3 regions of the Arthrobacter sp. FW306-1B-G06A genome follow, and region 3 is predicted to be linked to each of the others. Evidence: riboswitches for the same ligand, from Rfam matches in the RefSeq annotation. Region 3 holds a riboswitch; each other region holds the start of a gene.

Region 1 (3,265 bases), on a different contig from region 3:
TGGTGCCCAGGATCGCTCCGCCGAGGACCCGGCCCTGGCCGTCGATGTGCTTGGTGCCCGAGTAGACAATCACGTCTGCTCCGAGATCGCCGCAGCGCTGCAGGAGGGGGGTGGCGAAGACGTTGTCGACGACCACCGTGGCGCCGGCCGCGTGGGCCAGCTCGCTCACCGCGGCGATGTCCACGATTTCCTGCATGGGGTTCGACGGCGACTCGAAGAACACTGCCGTTGTCGGCTCGGACAGGGCAGCACGCCACTGGTCCAAGTCAGGCCCGTCGACGAATACGGTCTCGACGCCCCAGCGCGGCAGGATCTCATTGAGGATGACGAAACAGGAGCCGAAGAGCGAGCGGGCGGCAACTACGCGGTCACCGGCAGCAAGCAACGCACCGAGGGCGGTGAAGACAGCGGACATGCCCGACGCCGTCGCGAAGCACGCTTCGGTGCCTTCGAGCAGGCGGAGGCGCTCCTGGAAGGTAGCTACGGAGGGGTTGCCGTAACGGGAGTAGACGAAGCGTTCGTCCTCGCCCGTAAATGCTCGCTCGGCGGCTGCGGCGGACTCGTAGACGAAGCCGGAGTTCAGGAAGACGGCCTCGGACGTTTCCTGGAAGTTGGTACGGTCAAGACCGCCGCGGACGGCCTGGGTGTCAGGGCTCCAGCTGGCGGCGTCAGGATTGAAAGTCACTTAGATGTTCCCCAGGTTCGTCGGAAGTCCACGGTTTTTCCAGCCGTTCACGGTTCGCTCGCCGTAGCGGTCCGGCTCGCCCTCAAAGCCCTCGAGGACGTTGTAGGAGGTGTAGCCGGCCTGGGTGGCGGCAATCGCGGCGGCGATGGAGCGCTGTCCGGAGCGGCAGAGGAAAACCAGTTCGGTGCCGTCCGCCTCCGGGGCCTGCTGCGTCAACTCTTCGATGAAACGGGTGTTGGGGATGCCTCCGGCCAGGTTCCACTGGATGAACAGGGGATCGTTCTCGGTGGCTTTGGTGTCCGGGATGCCGATGTGTGCCCACTCGCCTTCGGTGCGGACGTCCACCAGGATGGCGCCCTGCTCGAGCTTGGCCCAGGCGTCGTGCGGGCTGAGGTCGCCTGCGTAGCTCATGCGTGGCCCTCGCCGTCGAACTCTTCATCCAGCTGGTCCACCGCATTGGCAACGGCGGCATCTGCGCTCGCGATTGCCGCGGGCAGGACGATGGCCTGTGCCACGATTACGTCCGTGCCGTTGAAGGTCGCGGCCGGGCTGCCGTGCAACACGTATCCCTCCGCGAGGGCGGTGGAGATCCGCTCGCAGAATTCCTTGGTGTCAGGGCCCGTGATGAGACGGTACGAGAGTTTTTCTTCGGTGGGTTCAGGCATTGGTGCTCCTCAGTCACGCTTGCAGTTCGAAAGTGTCGATACGCCGAGTAGTCACCTGAGGCACCCCGCCGGAGAGAGGGTTGCCGACCAGCAAGTCAGGGCTTCGCGCTGGTGCTCATTACTCAAGAAGAAAAATAACATCCACGACGGCGGCCTGCATCACCGGCCGACGTCATGTTCCGTAACCGGACGGCAGCCAGGCTGGCGAGGGCTGGGGTGCCAGCGTCCTAGGACTCGGTTTCATTGGGCAGCGGTTCCAGGCTGGCCTGGATCCGGGGTGGAATGGCGTCGAACCGCGATGCTACTGCCGTAGGGGAGTGATGAAAAGTGGAACCTTGATGCTTCCGGATTTCCAGCAGTTCGTGGACGGATATCCCGGTGGCCGTGGCGAGTGCATGCAGCGAGAGGCTGTTGTGATGAGCCAATGCAAAAACCACACCCGACAAGGCTTCGAAACCTTCTGTCTCGTAGATTTCCTTCACCAGGTTGGACATGCCATTTGCATCATCGATTGATCCCGCTGACGCACCAGTCGCCATGGCCGTCAGGGACCATGCAGCAGAGTCGGGGCTGATGTAGATGCTCATGTCGATACCCTACGGACTCAGGCCCGCTTGGGGAATGGGCGATACGTTTATCTTTATGGCAGCACTCACCGACCTTGACCGCCAGCTCCTCTCCGCTCTCCGGGAGGACGGCAGGGCCTCCGTGGCGAGCCTTGCGCGCAAGCTGGGCGTTGCTCGGGCCACCGTGAATAGCCGGCTTGAGCGTCTTGTCTCCTCGGGGACCATCGTTGGCTTCACCGCGAGGGTGCGCGACGAGGTGGATCCACTTGCGATCCGGGCCATTGCGCTCATTGCCGTGGAGGGAAGGTCGGCGGACAAGGTCATTCGCCAACTCCGCGGACTTCCCGAGATTTGGGCGCTACACACCACGAACGGCGGTTGGGATCTCGTGGCCGAGTTGCGCACGGAAAGCCTCAGCGACTTTGACCAGGTGTTGGGCAGGATCCGCGGGATCGAGGGGATCGTCAATAGCGAGACGAGCCTGCTGCTCAGTTCCGTCCTGCGATAGTCGCTTTTATGACGGACGCCTGCCGTTGATCATTGTGTGCATAAGCAGTCATCATTTTGTGCATGTTTTCAATGAAAAGTACGTACTTTGGCAATTGTGGATGCATATCGCCGCTCCGTAGCCTCGTAGCAACAGTGCTTATGAGGGAAAGGAGCGCACATGACGCGCTTTGTCGATGTCCGCAATATGGTTCGTTGGACGGCCGGACGGGGCCCGGAGACCATCATCTCGGAGATGATGCAGTACCTGGAAGACGACTTCCGGCGGTGGGAATCTTTTGACAAGACTCCGCGGGTGGCAAGCCACACGCCATTTGGCGTCATCGAGCTGATGCCCACCAGCGACCAGGAAACCTACGGCTTCAAGTATGTAAACGGACACCCCTCGAATCCCGCGCGCGGCTTCCAGACCGTGACAGCTTTCGGTGTCCTGTCCGACGTCCACAACGGCTACCCGACGTTCCTTGCGGAGATGACAGTTCTGACAGCGTTGCGGACGGCGGCCACGTCCGGGATGGTCGCAAAGAGACTTGCGCGCCGCGATGCCCGGATCATGGCGATGATCGGAACCGGAACCCAATCCGAATTTCAGGCGCTGGCCTTCCGGGCGGCCCTGGGTATAAACAGTGTGAGGATCTGGGACACGGCCCCGGCAGCGATGGAGAAGTTCGTCCGGAACATGGCTCCCCTCGGCTTCGAGATCACCATCGCAGGCTCAGCGGCCCATGCAGTGGAGGGAGCCGACGTCGTCACCACGTGCACGGCGGACAAGGCCAACGCCACCATCCTGACGGCAGACCAGGTTTCGCCCGGAGTCCACATCAACGCGATCGGAGGCGACT
Region 2 (3,265 bases), on a different contig from region 3:
CCCGCCTCGACAGTGACGCCGTCGGCCAGTTGCGGGACTACCTCGACGGCAAGGTCACCGTCCTCCTGGGCCATTCAGGCGTCGGGAAGTCCACTATGGTGAACGCCCTCACCGGGGCCGAGCGCGCCACAGGCGGGGTCAACGCCGTGACGGGGCGCGGACGCCACACCTCGTCCTCTGCCCTCGCACTGAAGCTCAGCGACGCCCCTGGCGGAAGCTGGATCATCGATACGCCCGGCATCCGTTCTTTCGGCCTCGCCCACGTGAACCCGGACCGCATCCTGCACGCCTTCCCGGACCTGGAGCCGGGGACGGAAAGGTGCGAGCGTGGTTGCAAGCACGATGCCTCCGCCGTTCGATGCGGGCTGGATTCCTGGGTCGCCGAAGGCCACGCGGGCGAGGCCGGCCCCGCCCGCCTTGCATCGCTCCGCAGGCTCCTTGGTGCGGACCCGCGCATGGAAGCCCAAGAGGCCAAGGAACTGGGTACGGTCAACTAACTCAGCGCATGCCGTCCTACCTCCCCGGCTCACCGGCGAATAGACGGTAGTTTGGAACCATGACCCAACCCGATTCGAGCTACAACGACGACCTACGGCTGGCCCATGTGCTGGCCGATTCCGTCGATTCCCTGACAATGGAGCGGTTCAAGGCGCTGGACCTCCAGGTGGAGACCAAACCCGACCTGAGCCCAGTCACCGATGCCGACAAAGCCGCCGAGGAAGCAATCCGTGGGCAGCTCTCCCGCTCCCGGCCCCGCGACGCCGTCCTCGGCGAAGAATTCGGCAGCACGGGCCACGGCTCCAGGCGTTGGATCATCGATCCCATCGATGGGACCAAGAACTTCGTGCGCGGCGTACCCGTCTGGGCTACGCTCATCGCCCTCGTGGACGAGGGCGAAGTAGTAGTGGGGCTCGTGAGCGCTCCGGCGCTCGGCAAGCGTTGGTGGGCGGCCAAGGGCTCCGGCGCCTACATGGGCCGGTCGCTGGCCGCCGCCACCCGGTTGAAAGTTTCCAACGTGTCCCGGCTCGAAGACGCCTCGCTTTCCTACTCCGAGCTTTCCGAGTGGAAGCAGCACGGGAAGCTGGACAACTTCCTGGGCCTCGAGAACGATGTCTGGCGCAGCCGTGCGTACGGCGATTTCTGGTCCTACTGCCTCGTTGCCGAGGGCGCCGTGGACATCGCCGCCGAACCGGAACTCCAGGTCTACGACATGGCCGCCTTGGTGCCGATCGTCACCGAGGCCGGCGGACGCTTCACATCCCTGGATGGCGCGGACGGCCCCTTCGGCGGAAACGCCGTCGCCACGAACTCGATCCTCCATTCCGAGGTCCTCAAGAGGCTCAACCCCGAACTCGACGACCTTCTGTAGCCCCCCTGTTCACTGAATAAACGACGGCGGACGCCCCCTTTTAGGGGCGTCCGCTGCTTTTTCTTCGGCTGAAGGCACATTTTTCGGGCGGTGTAACAATCCGCTTAACAATCGCGGTCACATTGGAACCCGCCTCGCCGGTGTCCTACTCTCTTTACAGGTCACGAGTGCCAGCGCGAAACCCCGGTTTGCTGGCCGGCAACCCTCCATCGCGGCGGGGTGCCCCGGGTGACGACCCGGCCGGTCCGGAACGGATGCGGCAAGCGCGGACCCCCTGCACGCAGGGGTCCCTCTTGAGTGAGGTCCCATGAGCACAGCCACAATTACTTCTACGGCTCTTTCGCAGCACCACGAAACCGCACAGCAGCTGCCTCGGGCATCCCGCCCGCTGGCCGCGGTCACCGGCGCGGAGTTGCAGGCACCCCTGATCCAGGGCGGCCACATCCGCTACGCCAACCTTGACTACGGCGCATCCGCACCTGCCCTGACGGTTGTTTCCGCGTACCTCAACGAGATCCTGCCGTACTACGCGAGTGTGCACCGCGGCGCAGGCTACGCCTCCCAAATCAGCACCTCCGTCTACGAAAACGCCCGCAACATCGTCCGTGACTTTGTTGGCGGACGGCCGGACGATTCCGTCATTTTCACGCGCAACACCACCGATTCCCTCAATCTCCTGGCCGGCTGCTTGCCGGTCACAGACGGCAAGCACACCGACGAAGTCCTTTACCTGGACATCGAGCACCACGCAAACCTGCTGCCGTGGCAAGGCGTCCCCCACCGAAGCATTGTTGCCGCGGAAACCTTGTCGGAGACCGTAGCCAATGTCCGCACAGCCCTCTCCCATGGTGGCGTCAGCCTCCTGGCTGTCACCGGCGCGTCGAATGTGACCGGCGAAATCCTGCCCATCAAGGAACTAGCTGCCTTGGCCCACGAATTCGGGGCGCGGATTGTGGTGGACGCGGCGCAACTTGCCCCGCATCGCCGCATCAACATCGCCGCCGCGGATGTCGACTACTTGGTTTTCTCGGGGCACAAGCTTTATGCACCGTTCGGCGCGGGTGTCCTGGTGGGCCGTCCCGACTGGCTCGACGCCGGCACGCCGCATCTGGCAGGAGGCGGCGCCGTCCGGGAGGCGCGCCTCGATTCCGTCAGCTGGGCCACGGGACCGGCCAGGCACGAAGGCGGCTCGCCGAACGTTCTCGGTGCGGCCACCCTCGCCCGGGCCACACAAGTCATCGCCAGCCTCGACCACGACGAATGGCACGCCCACGAGGCCGCCATCCGCTCACACCTGGTCGAAGGCCTCAAGGAAATCGACGGCGTGACCGTGCACCAGATCTTCAGCGACACGGATCCCGAGGACACCATCGGCGTCGTGAACTTCTCGCTCCAGGGCTACGACGCCGGACTTGTGGCGGCCTATCTCGCGGCCGAGCACGGCATTGGCCTGCGCGACGGGCGCTTCTGCGCCCACCCGCTGCTCAAGCGCCTCGGCCTTCCCTCCGGATCCCTCCGGGCCAGTTTCGGCGTAGGGTCGCGTTTGGAAGACGCCACCCGGCTCATCGCGGGCATCCAGGCGCTCAAGAGCAATGGCCTCGGTTGGGACTACGTGGTGGACGCCGGCCGTTGGGTGCCCGCGAACGATCACCGCAGCTACCCGGAATGGGCTCCCAACACTCCCGGGACCGCGGGCGCAGCTCCGTGCAGCACCGACTGATTGCGGTAGATTCGTAGGGTATTTTTTCCTGTCCTACGAAGGAGTTTCCGCGTGGCCCCGCGACCCAAAGGCACGTCAGCCGGCCCCAAGCTCTATGAGGAACGGCGCCTTGAACTCGGTCAGAGTTTCCAGGACGGCGGAGAGCACTATGACCGTGTCCGGCCCGGATACCCCGC
Region 3 (3,265 bases):
CAGCGATTTCCTCGTGGCAGGACGCCGCCTCGGTCCGATGCTCTACACCGGCACCATGGCCGCAGTCGTCCTCGGCGGCGCATCGACGGTTGGCGGCGTCGGCCTCGGCTACAAGTTCGGCGTCTCCGGCATGTGGCTGGTTGTCGCGATCGGTTCGGGCGTGCTCCTCCTGAGCCTGCTTTTCGCCGGCACCATCCAGCGGCTGAAGATCTACACGGTCTCCCAGATGCTGAGCCTGCGTTACGGACAGCGCGCCACACAGACTTCCGGCATCGTCATGCTCGCCTACACCCTGATGCTGTGCGCCACGTCCACGGGCGCCTACGCCACCATCTTCGTTGTCCTCTTCGGCTGGGAGCGCTGGCTCGCCATCGCCGTCGGCGGCGCAATCGTCCTGGTCTACTCAACGATCGGCGGCATGTGGTCCATCACCCTCGCCGACCAGGTGCAGTTCATCATCAAGACCGTGGGCATCTTCTTCCTCATGCTCCCGTTCGTCCTGAACGCCGCAGGCGGCTTCGATGGCATCCGTGCCCGCGTTGACGCCAGCTTCTTCCAGTTGGACGGCATCGGAGCACAAACCATCATCACGTACTTCGTGGTCTACACCCTGGGCCTGCTGATCGGCCAGGACATCTGGCAGCGCGTCTTCACCGCCAAGACTCCCAAGGTGGCCCGTTGGGGCGGTGCCACCGCGGGTATCTACTGCGTCCTGTACGGCGTCGCCGGCGCATTGATCGGCCTTGCCGCCCGCGTGGCACTGCCCAACATCGACGTGAAGGCCCTCGGCAAGGACGTCGTCTACGCCGAGGTTGCCACGCACATCCTGCCGATCGGCATCGGCGGCCTCGTGATGGCCGCAGCAGTCGCGGCCATGATGTCCACGGCTTCCGGAGCCCTCATCGCCGCGGCCACCGTTGCCCGCGCCGACGTGGTCCCGTTCGTGGCCAGCTGGTTCGGCAAGACCGTCAACACCGACGACACCGAGAACCCCGAGCACGACGTCAAGGCCAACCGCTACTGGGTCCTCGGACTGGGCATCGTGGCCGTGTTGATATCCATGGCGGCGCAAGACGTCGTGGTCGCCCTGACCATCGCCTACGACATCCTGGTGGGCGGCCTGCTGGTTGCCATCCTGGGCGGCCTGGTCTGGAAGCGGGGCACCGGTATTGCCGCGGCCTGGTCCATGGCCGTGGGGTCCGTACTGACCCTGGCCCTGCTGATCGCCTATGCCACGGGAATCATCCCCAGCGAAGACGGCGTCTACGCCAACGATCCCATCTATTGGGGCCTCGGAGCCTCGTTGCTGGTGTACGTCGTGGTCTCGCTGCTGACGCCTCCCACGGAGCCCCAGGTCCGCGAAGCATGGGACCGTCGCGTCGCCGGAGGAGTCACCGAGGAACTCCCGCTGGAGGCCCACCCGGTGGCCAGCCACTAAGTTTCACAGAGTCAAGTACGACGGCGGCGCCTCACCTTTTTCCGGGGTGCGGCGCCGCCGTCGCATGTACAGTAGGAAGAGCTTCAAGAGATGTGGCGCCAAGCTCCGACTTGCCACACGCCAACCCCATGTTCACGGGTGGTTCGGATGAAGAAGCGGCCCGGCTCGGACCAGAGACAACCGAACGGGCAAGAGCAACTCCACAGGAGAAGGCCATGCCTTTCGAAAACGGCGCCACCGCCATAGCCGACCGCACCACCCAGCCCAGCACCCTCTTGTCGCCCCGCCCCCGCCGGGTGGACGAATTCGTCCGGGTGATTCCCGGCGTCGACCTCTCCCAAGGCTCCGTCACGTTCGTCGTGGACGGAAACCTGGAACGCTATTGGCACCATGAGCCGCGGCTCATCACCCAAGCCCTTTCAAAAGCGGTCCAGCCCGCCCGCTGGTTCCCCGCCACACGGAAACTCACCCTGACGGTGGCGGCAACCGGGCACCGGGCAGGCGTGCAGAGGCACTTCATCCTGAGCGCGTTTTAGCTCCGGGGTTTAGCGAGCCCGGGGCTATTCGAACTCTTCGTCCTCGCGGTGTTCCTCTGCGTCGAGCGGAACCACCCGTTCGTCGTCGTCGAGGACCTCGGATTGTTCCTCCCAGTCCTCGTCCACCTCAAGGTCTTCGCTGTAGTCGTAGGCGGGATCGGCCTCGACCGTGGGACGGTCGGGGTGGCGGGCGTGGGTTTCGGTGCTGTCCATGGTGCAACCTCCGTTCGACGTGCCGCTGAGCCCATCGCACAGGCACATGAGGCAGCCGGTCACCACGCTACCCCGCCAATTCGTGGACCCTGTCCATCCATCCCAGCACTGCCCCCAGCCGCGGTCAAGGCCTCCCGGGAGCCTCCCGTTTTTGAGGCGCGCCTAAAACGTCCAGTGAGGATTGCCAGCCGAAAAACCGCGGAAATTGGCGATAGAGTGGAGCCGCAATGAGGCGATGAAGCCCGCCCCAGCAACCCAGGAGTCCCGGTGCACCCGCACGCAGATCCACAGAACCCGACAGATCCAGACAACGCGCATCCCGACAATCCCTCGGACCAAAGCAGTCCATTGCAAGATGAAGCGGCCCCCAAGACTCCCCCGTCGTCGTCGGACATCAAGCGCTGGCGTCAGTACTTGGCGGACGAGCGGGCCGAGGCCGCCGTGTACCGCCAACTGGCGCAGCGCCGCGACGGCGAGGAACGCGAAATCCTGTTGGCACTCGCAGAGGCCGAGGGCCGCCACGAGGCACACTGGCTCAAGCTCCTCGGGGAACATGCCGGCATGCCGAAGGCGGCCTCGATCCGAAGCCAAATGCTCGGCTTCCTCGCCCGGAACTTTGGATCAGTGTTCGTGCTGGCCCTCGCCCAAAGGGCTGAAGGCCGCTCGCCTTACGCCAAGGATCCAGCAGCGACCCGCGCCATGGCGGCTGACGAACAGATCCACGAGGAAGTAGTCCGCGGCCTGGCGACGCGCGGCCGCAACAGGTTGTCCGGCACTTTCCGCGCGGCCGTATTCGGCGCCAACGACGGCCTTGTCAGCAACCTCTCACTCGTAATGGGCATGGCGGCCACCGGCGTCCCCGCCACTGTGGTCCTGTTCAGCGGCATCGCAGGCCTGCTGGCAGGCGCGCTGTCCATGGGTGCCGGCGAATATGTCTCTGTCCGCTCGCAGCTCGAGCTCCTCAAGGCCACCCGCCCCACCCAGGCCACGCTGACCGCAGCCCCGGCCCTGGACATCGAGCACAACGAGCTGGTCCTCGTGTATCTGGCCCGGGGCATGTCCCGCGAAGCCGCCGAAC

The links. A riboswitch is a leader RNA that binds a small molecule or an ion and turns the genes downstream of it on or off. The one in region 3 is predicted to bind S-adenosylmethionine.
Region 1: linked by a shared signal. The riboswitch ahead of AC3WJM_RS15020 (DUF1737 domain-containing protein) and the one ahead of AC3WJM_RS14065 (hypothetical protein) in region 3 are both predicted to bind S-adenosylmethionine.
Region 2: linked by a shared signal. The riboswitch ahead of AC3WJM_RS03110 (aminotransferase class V-fold PLP-dependent enzyme) and the one ahead of AC3WJM_RS14065 (hypothetical protein) in region 3 are both predicted to bind S-adenosylmethionine.

The regions. Positions count from the first base shown of each region.
Region 1 covers NZ_JBYSXB010000028.1:23,671-26,935, forward strand. The annotation lists gene AC3WJM_RS15010 (O-succinylhomoserine sulfhydrylase) at 1-685, opposite strand, end outside; gene AC3WJM_RS15015 (rhodanese-like domain-containing protein) at 686-1,096, opposite strand; gene AC3WJM_RS15020 (DUF1737 domain-containing protein) at 1,093-1,350, opposite strand; SAM riboswitch class IV at 1,361-1,473, opposite strand; gene AC3WJM_RS15025 (hypothetical protein) at 1,578-1,937, opposite strand; gene AC3WJM_RS15030 (Lrp/AsnC family transcriptional regulator) at 1,993-2,424, shown strand; gene ocd (ornithine cyclodeaminase) at 2,584-3,265, shown strand, end outside.
Region 2 covers NZ_JBYSXB010000004.1:69,434-72,698, reverse strand. The annotation lists gene rsgA (ribosome small subunit-dependent GTPase A) at 1-497, shown strand, start outside; gene hisN (histidinol-phosphatase) at 557-1,369, shown strand; SAM riboswitch class IV at 1,529-1,641, shown strand; gene AC3WJM_RS03110 (aminotransferase class V-fold PLP-dependent enzyme) at 1,677-3,089, shown strand; gene AC3WJM_RS03105 (class I SAM-dependent methyltransferase) at 3,141-3,265, shown strand, end outside.
Region 3 covers NZ_JBYSXB010000025.1:38,065-41,329, forward strand. The annotation lists gene AC3WJM_RS14060 (sodium:solute symporter family protein) at 1-1,438, shown strand, start outside; SAM riboswitch class IV at 1,520-1,639, shown strand; gene AC3WJM_RS14065 (hypothetical protein) at 1,654-1,974, shown strand; gene AC3WJM_RS14070 (hypothetical protein) at 1,999-2,187, opposite strand; gene AC3WJM_RS14075 (VIT1/CCC1 transporter family protein) at 2,536-3,265, shown strand, end outside.